DNA from 3 places in the Streptomyces drozdowiczii genome. Region 1 is predicted to be linked to each of the others. Evidence: predicted binding sites of a transcription regulator. Region 1 holds the regulator's gene; each other region holds the start of a gene.
The links. Region 1 encodes HrcA, which represses chaperone genes, less so after heat shock. Its sites were predicted from a motif close to TTNGCACTCNGNNNNNCNGAGTGCNAA; they were not measured.
Positions count from the first base shown of each region.

Region 2: a site for HrcA is predicted at 1,857-1,883, ahead of groES (co-chaperone GroES). Genes of this name have one in related genera too.
Region 3: a site for HrcA is predicted at 1,520-1,546, ahead of groL (chaperonin GroEL). Genes of this name have one in related genera too.

Region 1 is NZ_CP098740.1:4,781,607-4,784,877, forward strand. Features, by position in the region: gene NEH16_RS21690 (DUF3097 domain-containing protein) at 1-554, opposite strand, end outside; gene NEH16_RS21695 (MBL fold metallo-hydrolase) at 596-1,318, opposite strand; gene hrcA (heat-inducible transcriptional repressor HrcA) at 1,505-2,521, shown strand; gene dnaJ (molecular chaperone DnaJ) at 2,522-3,271, shown strand, end outside.
Region 2 is NZ_CP098740.1:2,785,933-2,789,203, forward strand. Features, by position in the region: gene groL (chaperonin GroEL) at 1-1,290, opposite strand, end outside; gene groES (co-chaperone GroES) at 1,394-1,702, opposite strand; gene NEH16_RS12385 (DUF6234 family protein) at 2,010-2,420, shown strand; gene NEH16_RS12390 (polysaccharide deacetylase family protein) at 2,411-3,271, opposite strand, start outside.
Region 3 is NZ_CP098740.1:3,154,499-3,157,769, forward strand. Features, by position in the region: gene groL (chaperonin GroEL) at 1-1,357, opposite strand, end outside; gene NEH16_RS14240 (cold-shock protein) at 1,674-1,880, opposite strand; gene NEH16_RS14245 (MoaD/ThiS family protein) at 2,247-2,525, opposite strand; gene thrC (threonine synthase) at 2,555-3,271, opposite strand, start outside.

The DNA.
Region 1 (3,271 bases):
GACACCTGCGCCGCGATCCGGGACTCCTTGGAGCCGGGCACCAGATGGTCGACCAGCACCCCGAGGCGGGCGTCCGGCGCGGGCGCGAACTCCCGCACGATCGCCGGCAGGTCGTCGATGCCCTCCAGGTACTCCACGACCACGCCCTCGATGCGCAGGTCGTCGCCCCAGACCCGCTCGACCAGCTCCGCGTCGTGCCGCCCCTCCACATAGATCCGCCCGGCCCGCGCCACCCGCGCCCGCGCCCCGGGCACCGCCACCGAGCCGGAGGCCGTACGCGTGGGCCGTGCCGGGCCCCCGGCCGACGGGCGCACCAGCGTGACCACCCGGCCCTCGAGGAGGAAGCCGCGCGGCGTCATCGGGAAGACCCGGTGCTTGCCGAACCGGTCCTCCAGGGTCACCGTCGGCCCCTCGGCGGTCTTCTCGCACCGGATCACCGCGCCGCAGAAACCGGTGACGGCCTCCTCCACGACCAGATCGGTCTCGGCGGGCACCTCCGGGGCGGGGGCGGACTTCTTCCACGGCGGGGTCAGATCAGGCTGGTAGCTGCGCATCGCACGACGATAAGCGGGGAAGGCCGATCGGCGGGGAAGACCTACGACACGCCGAACCGCCCCGCCAGTGCGGCCCGCTGCGCCCGGACGAACGCCGCGTCCACCACCGCCCCGTGCCCCGGCACGTACAGCGCGTCCTCCCCGCCCAGCTCCAGCAGCCGGTCCAGCGCGGCCGGCCAGCGCGCCGGACTCGCGTCCGGGCCCGCCTGGGGCTCCCCGGACTCCTCGACCAGGTCCCCGCAGAAGACCAGCGCGGGGGAGCCCGGGACCAGCACCGCCAGGTCGTGGCCGCTGTGCGCCGCGCCCACGTCCACCAGGACCGCCTCCCGGCCGCCGCCCAGGTCCACCGTCAGCTCCCCGCGCACCTCGTGGCGCGGGGCCACCAGCACATCGGCGGCCTCGGCCGCGTCCGCCTCGGGCAGTCCCTGTGCCACCGCGTCCGCGTACAGCTCACCGGCCCCGCCTCGCAGCAGCTCCGCCGTGCCCTCGGAGCCGTACACCTGTGCCCCGGCGAATGCGGCGGTGCCCAGCACATGGTCGAAATGGGGGTGACTGAGTGCGATGTGCGTCACCCTCCGGCCGAGCAGCGCCTCGGCCTGGACGCGCAGTTCCACACCCTCACGCAGTGACGAACCGGTGTCGCAGAGCAGCACCCCGTCAGGACCGGCCACCAGCAGGGCCGTCGCGTCCCAGACCGGAAGGCGCCGACGGCCCGTTCCGTGACCCAGCCGCTCCCATCCGAACTCTTCCCAAGAGGCATCCATGCGGCGACGCTATCGGCAGCGACCTGCGCGGTCGCGCGGCACGATGGCCGGTCGCCCTTGCTAGGGCACCACCTCGGCGCCGTACACTGGCCGGGGATCGCTGGCACTCGTACGCACCGAGTGCCAGGAGGAATCCCGGGAACGGCCCGGGAACCACCGACGTGGACAGCTGGAGGTGTGCGCGCGATGCTCAGCGAACGCAGACTCGAAGTGCTGCGCGCGATCGTCCAGGACTACGTCGGGACCGAGGAGCCCGTCGGCTCCAAGGCGCTCACGGAGCGGCACCAGCTGGGGGTCTCCCCGGCGACCGTCCGCAACGACATGGCGGTGCTGGAGGAGGAGGGCTTCATCGCCCAGCCCCACACCAGCGCCGGGCGCATCCCGACGGACAAGGGCTACCGGCTCTTCGTGGACAAGCTGGCGGGCGTCAAGCCCCTCTCCTCGCCCGAGCGCCGCGCCATTCAGAACTTCCTCGACGGCGCGGTCGACCTGGACGACGTCGTGGGCCGCACCGTACGGCTGCTCGCGCAGCTGACCCGGCAGGTCGCCGTCGTGCAGTACCCCTCGCTGACCCGTTCGACGGTGCGCCATGTGGAGCTGCTGTCCCTGGCCCCGGCGCGGCTGATGCTCGTGCTGATCACGGACACCGGACGGGTCGAACAGCGGCTGGTGGACTGCCCGGCGCCGTTCGGCGAGACCTCGCTCGCCGATCTGCGGGCCCGGCTCAACAGCCGGGTGGTGGGGCGCCGCTTCGCGGACGTCCCGCAGCTGGTGCAGGACCTGCCGGAATCCTTCGAGAGCGAGGACCGGGGGACCGTGTCCACCGTCCTCTCGATCCTGCTCGAAACGCTCGTCGAGGAGACGGAGGAGCGGCTGATGATCGGCGGCACCTCCAACCTCACCCGCTTCGGACACGACTTCCCGGTGATGATCCGGCCGGTGCTCGAGGCACTGGAGGAGCAGGTCGTGCTGCTGAAGCTGCTCGGCGAGGCCAAGGACTCGGGCATGACCGTACGCATCGGGCACGAGAACGCCCACGAGGGCCTCAACTCCACGTCCGTCGTCGCGGTCGGCTACGGTTCGGGCGACGAGGCAGTCGCCAAACTCGGCGTGGTCGGACCGACCCGCATGGACTACCCCGGAACGATGGGAGCGGTACGCGCAGTGGCACGTTACGTCGGACAGATCCTGGCGGAGTCGTAAGTGGCCACGGACTACTACGCCGTACTCGGCGTGCGCCGCGACGCTTCCCAGGACGAGATCAAGAAGGCATTCCGGAGGCTCGCCCGCGAGCTGCACCCGGACGTCAACCCCGATCCGAAGACCCAGGAGCGGTTCAAGGAGATCAACGCCGCTTACGAGGTCCTGTCGGACGCGCAGAAGAAGCAGGTCTACGACCTCGGCGGCGACCCGCTCTCGCAGTCCGGCGGCGCCGGCGCGGGCGGCTTCGGCCAGGGCGGCTTCGGCAACTTCTCCGACATCATGGACGCGTTCTTCGGCACGTCGTCGCAGCGCGGGCCCCGCTCGCGCACCCGGCGCGGCCAGGACGCCATGATCCGGCTGGAGATCGACCTCGCCGAGGCGACCTTCGGCACCACCAAGGACATCCAGGTCGACACCGCCGTCGTCTGCACGACGTGCAGCGGCGAGGGGGCGGCCCCCGGCACCTCCGCGCAGACCTGTGACATGTGCCGCGGCCGCGGCGAGGTCTCCCAGGTCACCCGGTCCTTCCTGGGCCAGGTCATGACCTCCCGCCCCTGCCCGCAGTGCCAGGGCTTCGGTACGGTCGTGCCGACCCCCTGCCCGGAGTGCGCCGGCGACGGCCGCATCCGCTCGCGGCGCACGCTGACCGTGAAGATCCCCGCCGGTGTCGACAACGGCACCCGCATCCAGCTCGCGGGCGAGGGCGAGGTCGGCCCCGGCGGCGGCCCTGCCGGCGACCTCTACGTCGAG
Region 2 (3,271 bases), 2.0 Mb from region 1:
GAGGTTGCCCTCGAGGACCTTGACGGCGTGGACGATGGCGGAGCCACCACCGGAGACGATGCCCTCCTCGACCGCGGCGCGGGTCGCGGAGATGGCGTCCTCCAGACGGTGCTTCTTCTCCTTGAGCTCGACCTCGGTGGCGGCACCGACGCGGATCACGCAGACCCCGCCGGCCAGCTTCGCCAGGCGCTCCTGGAGCTTCTCGCGGTCCCAGTCGGAGTCCGTGGCCTCGATCTCGGCCTTGATCTGGTTGACGCGGCCGGCGACCTCGTCGGACTTGCCGCCACCGTCGACGATGGTGGTGTCGTCCTTGGTGACGGTCACGCGGCGGGCGGTGCCCAGCACGTCCAGACCGGCCTGGTCGAGCTTGAGGCCGACCTCCTCGGCGATGACGGTCGCACCCGTGAGGGTGGCGATGTCGCCGAGCATGGCCTTGCGGCGGTCACCGAAGCCCGGCGCCTTGACGGCGACGGCGTTGAACGTGCCGCGAATCTTGTTGACGACCAGGGTCGACAGGGCCTCGCCCTCGACGTCCTCGGCGATGATCAGGAGCGGCTTGGAGCCACCAGCCTGGATGACCTTCTCCAGGAGCGGCAGCAGCTCCTGGATCGAGCCGATCTTGCCCTGGTGGATCAGGATGTACGGGTCGTCGAGGACGGCCTCCATACGCTCCTGGTCGGTCACCATGTACGGGGACAGGTAGCCCTTGTCGAAGGCCATGCCCTCGGTGAAGTCGAGGTCCAGACCGAAGGTGTTGGACTCCTCGACGGTGATGACACCGTCCTTGCCGACCTTGTCCATCGCGTCCGCGATGAGCTCGCCGACCTGCGGGTCCTGCGCGGAGAGCGCGGCCACGGCGGCGATGTCGGACTTGTCGTCGATCGGGCGGGCGGTCGCGAGGAGCTCCTCGGAGACGGCCTTGACCGCGGCGTCGATGCCCTTCTTCAGGGCGGCCGGGGAGGCGCCGGCGGCGACGTTGCGCAGACCCTCGCGGACGAGCGCCTGGGCGAGGACGGTGGCGGTGGTGGTGCCGTCACCCGCGACGTCGTTCGTCTTGGTGGCGACCTCCTTCACCAGCTGGGCACCGAGGTTCTCGTACGGGTCGTCCAGCTCGACCTCGCGCGCGATGGTGACACCGTCGTTGGTGATGGTGGGGGCACCGAACTTCTTGTCGATGACGACGTTGCGGCCCTTGGGGCCGATCGTCACCTTGACCGTGTCGGCAAGCTTGTTGACGCCGCGCTCAAGGGCGCGACGGGCGTCCTCGTCGAACTTCAGGATCTTCGCCATGGAGCTGAACTGTTCCTCTCAAAAACAAGAACTGCGCCCCTGCCGCCCGGCTGGTTAGTTCGCAGGGGGCCAGGGGCGCAGAACAGAAGCAAACGTGGGTGAATTACTTCTCGATGATCGCGAGGACGTCGCGCGCCGAGAGGACGAGGTACTCCTCGCCGTTGTACTTCACCTCGGTGCCGCCGTACTTGCTGTACAGCACGACATCGCCGGTCTTGACGTCGAGCGGCAGGCGCTCGCCGTTCTCGAAGCGGCCCGGGCCCACGGCCAGGACGACGCCCTCCTGGGGCTTCTCCTTGGCGGTGTCCGGGATAACCAGGCCGGAGGCCGTGGTCTGCTCGGCGTCGAGCGGCTGGACCACGATGCGGTCCTCGAGCGGCTTGATCGCAACCTTGGAGCTGGCGGTCGACACGATCCGGTCTCCCCCTTCGGAGATCTCACGGGGTTTAACAGTCTTTGGGGTGGCGACCAGGTGGGCCCGTCGTCGCGGGTGCCGGACCTGCCGGTCGCGCAGTACTGCTGGCACTCTCCAGTGGGGAGTGCCAGCACTGAGACTATGGCCGCGATTAGCACTCGGTCAAGCGGAGTGCCAATTCACGCCCCTCGTGGCGTACCCGGGAGCCGCCCGCCCCGCCGTACGGCTGCGACCGCACAACGTTCCGGACACCGTAGGGACAACGCCGGGGCCGCCCGGACCGTTCCAGGTGGACGGTGGCGGCATGCGCATACGAACCTCCGACCGCCCGGCCCCCTCGCGCCCCGGCCCCGTGGTGACCGGCTGCCTCGACATGGTGCTCGGCCTGCTGCTCATCGCGCTGGAGGGGTTGGTCAGCGCGGTCCTCTTCTACGCGTACACGGGCTCCGACCCCCGGCCGCCGGGGCCGGACATGGCAGAGGCCGGACCGCCCGGGATGGACTGGTCCGGCACTCTCGTCCTGGCCGCCGTCACGGCGGTGGCCTGCCTGATCGGCGTGGTGCTGCTGCGCCACGGGCTGCCGATCGCGGGGGCCGTCCAGCTGATCGGCGTATGCCTGCTGCTGGTCCTCACGCTGACGGCCTGGCACGACGCCTACGAGGACGCGCACCCGGAGCCCGGGGACGTCCGCGCCTACGCCGCTTCCTATACGTAGTCCTCCAGGCGGGCCACCGAGTAGCCCTGGTCCGTGATGACCTTCATGACGGACCGGACCAGGTCGGGCATGCTCCCCTTCCAGTCCGCCTTGCCCCGGAAGTGCGTGAGGATGATGTCGCCGGGGTGCAGCTTCCGGTCCTCCTCGCGCCACTCCATGTGGTCGGGGAACGCCTCCGCCTCCCACAGCGGCACGGCGGTGATGCCGCAGGACTTCGCGACCTTCAGCGTGTCGGTGTTGTAGTTGCCGTACGGCGGCCGGAAGAGCCGGGGGCGCTTGCCGAACTGCTCCTGGAGGATGTCCTGCTGGCCGCAGATCTCGCGCTTCTGCTCGTCGTGCGAAAGCCCCGGCAGGTAGCGGTGGTTGAGCGTGTGGTTGCCGAGGACCGTCCCGCGCGACTGGGCGTCCTTGAAGTACGTGTAGTCGTCGCGCACCAGGTAGTCGGTGAGGAAGGCGCTGTACGGGATGTTCAGCTCCGACATCATCTTCAGCAGCTCGGGGTCCTTGTCGTCCCCGTCGTCCATCGTCAGGAAGACGACCTTGTCCGTGGTGGGGACCCGGGTGAAGACCGGCGGCAGCGAGTCGTCCTGGCCCGAGACCTCGAAGCCCTTGCGGGTCGTGAGGTGCGGCTTCTTCGCGGGCGGTACGGGCGCCGCGAGCGGCGTGGTCGCCAGGCCCCACTTCTTGGCGGCGACCGCGCGGGCCGCCTGGGCCAGCCTGGCCCGCTCCGCCTGCGCCGCGCGGGTGCCGAGCGCCCCGCCCGCCGGTTCCGCAGGCGCGCCCGGCTGTCCCGCCTGGGCCTTCGCGCTCCGGGCCGCGGTGTCCGCGTCGTCCCCGGCCGCACAGCCGGA
Region 3 (3,271 bases), 1.6 Mb from region 1:
CGGCGATCTGCTTCAGCGGGGCCTCCAGCGCGAGCTTGACGGCGTTGGCGCCGGTCGCCTCGTCGCCCGAGAGCTCCAGCTTCTCGAAGACGGCCGAAGCCTGGAGCAGAGCCACGCCACCACCGGCGACGATGCCCTCCTCGACGGCGGCCTTGGCGTTGCGCACCGCGTCCTCGATGCGGTGCTTGCGCTCCTTCAGCTCGACCTCGGTCGCGGCACCGGCCTTGATGACGGCCACGCCGCCGGCCAGCTTCGCCAGGCGCTCCTGGAGCTTCTCGCGGTCGTAGTCCGAGTCGGAGTTCTCGATCTCGGCACGGATCTGGTTGACGCGGCCCTGGACCTGGTCGCTGTCACCGGCGCCGTCGACGATGGTCGTCTCGTCCTTGGTGATGACGACCTTGCGGGCGCGGCCGAGCAGGTCGAGACCGGCGTTCTCCAGCTTGAGGCCGACCTCCTCGGAGATGACGGTGCCGCCCGTGAGGATGGCGATGTCACCGAGCATGGCCTTGCGGCGGTCGCCGAAGCCCGGGGCCTTGACGGCGACGGACTTGAAGGTGCCGCGGATCTTGTTGACGACCAGGGTCGACAGGGCCTCGCCCTCGACGTCCTCGGCGATGATCAGCAGCGGCTTGCCGGACTGCATGACCTTCTCCAGCAGCGGAAGGAGGTCCTTCACGTTGCTGACCTTGGAGTTGACGATCAGGATGTACGGGTCGTCCAGGGACGACTCCATGCGCTCCATGTCGGTGGCGAAGTACGCCGAGATGTAGCCCTTGTCGAAGCGCATACCCTCGGTGAGCTCCAGCTCCAGACCGAAGGTCTGGGACTCCTCGACGGTGATGACGCCTTCCTTGCCGACCTTGTCCATGGCCTCGGCGATGAGCTCGCCGATCTGGGTGTCGGCGGCGGAGATGGAGGCGGTCGAAGCGATCTGCTCCTTGGTCTCCACGTCCTTGGCCTGCTCCAGGAGGGCGGCGGAGACGGCCTCGACGGCCTTCTCGATGCCCCGCTTGAGAGCCATCGGGTTCGCACCCGCGGCCACGTTGCGCAGGCCCTCGCGGACGAGCGCCTGGGCGAGAACGGTGGCGGTGGTCGTACCGTCGCCGGCGACGTCGTCCGTCTTCTTGGCGACCTCCTTGACCAGCTCCGCACCGATCTTCTCGTACGGGTCCTCCAGCTCGATCTCCTTGGCGATGGACACACCATCGTTGGTGATCGTGGGGGCGCCCCACTTCTTCTCGAGGACGACGTTGCGACCCTTGGGGCCAAGGGTGACCTTGACGGCGTCGGCGAGCTGGTTCATGCCGCGCTCGAGACCGCGCCGGGCCTCCTCGTCGAACGCGATGATCTTGGCCATGTGAAGTGGTCCTCCCGGACAGGGGTGGATTGCTCCGGACCGAGTGGCGCCCGCGACGGACGGCCTGCGTGCCTTGCGGTTCCTTCCCCGCCCGGCGTGCGGGCCTCACCGGCCCGGTCCAAAATTCTGTCACTCTCACCTGGAGAGTGCTAAGCCCAATGATTAGCACTCGACCCCCGAGAGTGCAAGCGCCCCCGGCCGGAGTGTGGACAACCCCGGCGACACTCGACCGACCCCGGACACGCGAAGGGCCCGTACCCCTAGGTACGGACCCCTCGTACGTGCGTGGCGTCGCGGCCGACGTGCCGTGCCGGGCTCAGCCGACGGCGAGCTTGACCATGTCCGCCTGCGGCCCCTTCTGGCCCTGCGAGATCTCGAACTCGACCCGCTGACCTTCTTCGAGGGTGCGGTAACCGTCCATCTGGATCGCGCTGTAGTGGACGAATACATCCGCACCACCGTCGACCGCGATGAAGCCGTACCCCTTCTCCGCGTTGAACCACTTGACGGTGCCCTGAGCCATGCCTAACTCCCCTGTAACGTGTGTGCGCCGAAGCGCGTCGACCGCGGCTGAATGTATCTGCCCAACTGCCCTCTGCAACAGGTCAATTGGACGACAATTCTGGGCGGCACCGATCGCCCGAATATGAGGAATTCATGAGGTTGCGGGGCAAGTCGGGCCCGGCAAAGGCGACTTAAGGCGCAAGAGGCACAGGCACATTGGCTGCTTCTGATCGTGGCGCGGCGCATTCTCATATGCGAGGGGCACGGGCAGCGAAGGGGACTTCCCACACTCTACCCCGCTCAACCATGCAGAATTGCCCCCTCCGCTTCTCTCGCGGAGGGGGCAATCGCGGTGACGCTACGGAGCCTTGGGCGGAGCCAAGGCTCAGCAGCCGCCGGCCACGGCGGGGATGATCGAGACGCCGGCACCGTCCGGGGTCGCCGCGTCGAGGCCGCCTTCAAAGCGCACGTCGTCGTCGTTGACGTACACGTTGACGAAGCGGCGCAGCTTGCCCTGGTCGTCCAGCACGCGGGCGGCGATGCCCGGGTGGTCCTTCTCCAGCGAGGCGATGACCTCGGAGAGGGTCGCGCCCTCGGCCGGAACCTCGGCCTGGCCGCCGGTGTAGGTGCGGAGGATGGTGGGAATGCGGACCTTGACGCTCATGGCGGTGCCTTCCTGGAAGTCTCGGGTGGTCAGCTGGTGGCGAGTCCGGCGGCGCGGAAGGCGTCCAGGCTCGGGCGGATCGTGGCGGTCGCCTGCGAGGTGTCGGCCACCGCGTCCAGCGTCTTGAGGCCGTCACCCGTGTTCAGGACGACGGTGGTGAGCGCCGGGTCGAGCAGACCGGCGTCGATCAGCTTCTTCGTCACGCCGACCGTCACCCCGCCCGCCGTCTCGGCGAAGATGCCCTCGGTGCGGGCCAGCAGCTTGATCGCGTCCACGACCTGCTCGTCGTTGACGTCCTCGACGGCACCGCCGGTGCGGCGGGCGATGTCCAGGACATACGGGCCGTCGGCCGGGTTGCCGATCGCGAGGGACTTGGCGATCGTGTTCGGCTTCTGCGGGCGGACCACGTCGTGACCGGCCTTGAAGGCGGTGGAGACCGGGGAGCAGCCCTCGGCCTGGGCGCCGAAGATCTTGTACGGCTTGTCCTCGACCAGGCCGAGCTTGATCAGCTCCTGGAGGCCCTTGTCGATCTTCGTGAGCTGCGAGCCGGACGCGATCGGGATGACGATCTGGTCGGGCAGCTGCCAGCCGAGCTGCTCGCAGATCTCGTACGCGAGCGTCTTCGAGCCCTCACCGTAGTACGGACGCAAGTTTACGTTGACGAACCCCCAGCCCTCGCCGAGCGGGTCGCCGATGAGCTCGGAGCAGAAGCGGTTGACGTCGTCGTAATTGCCCTCGATGCCGAC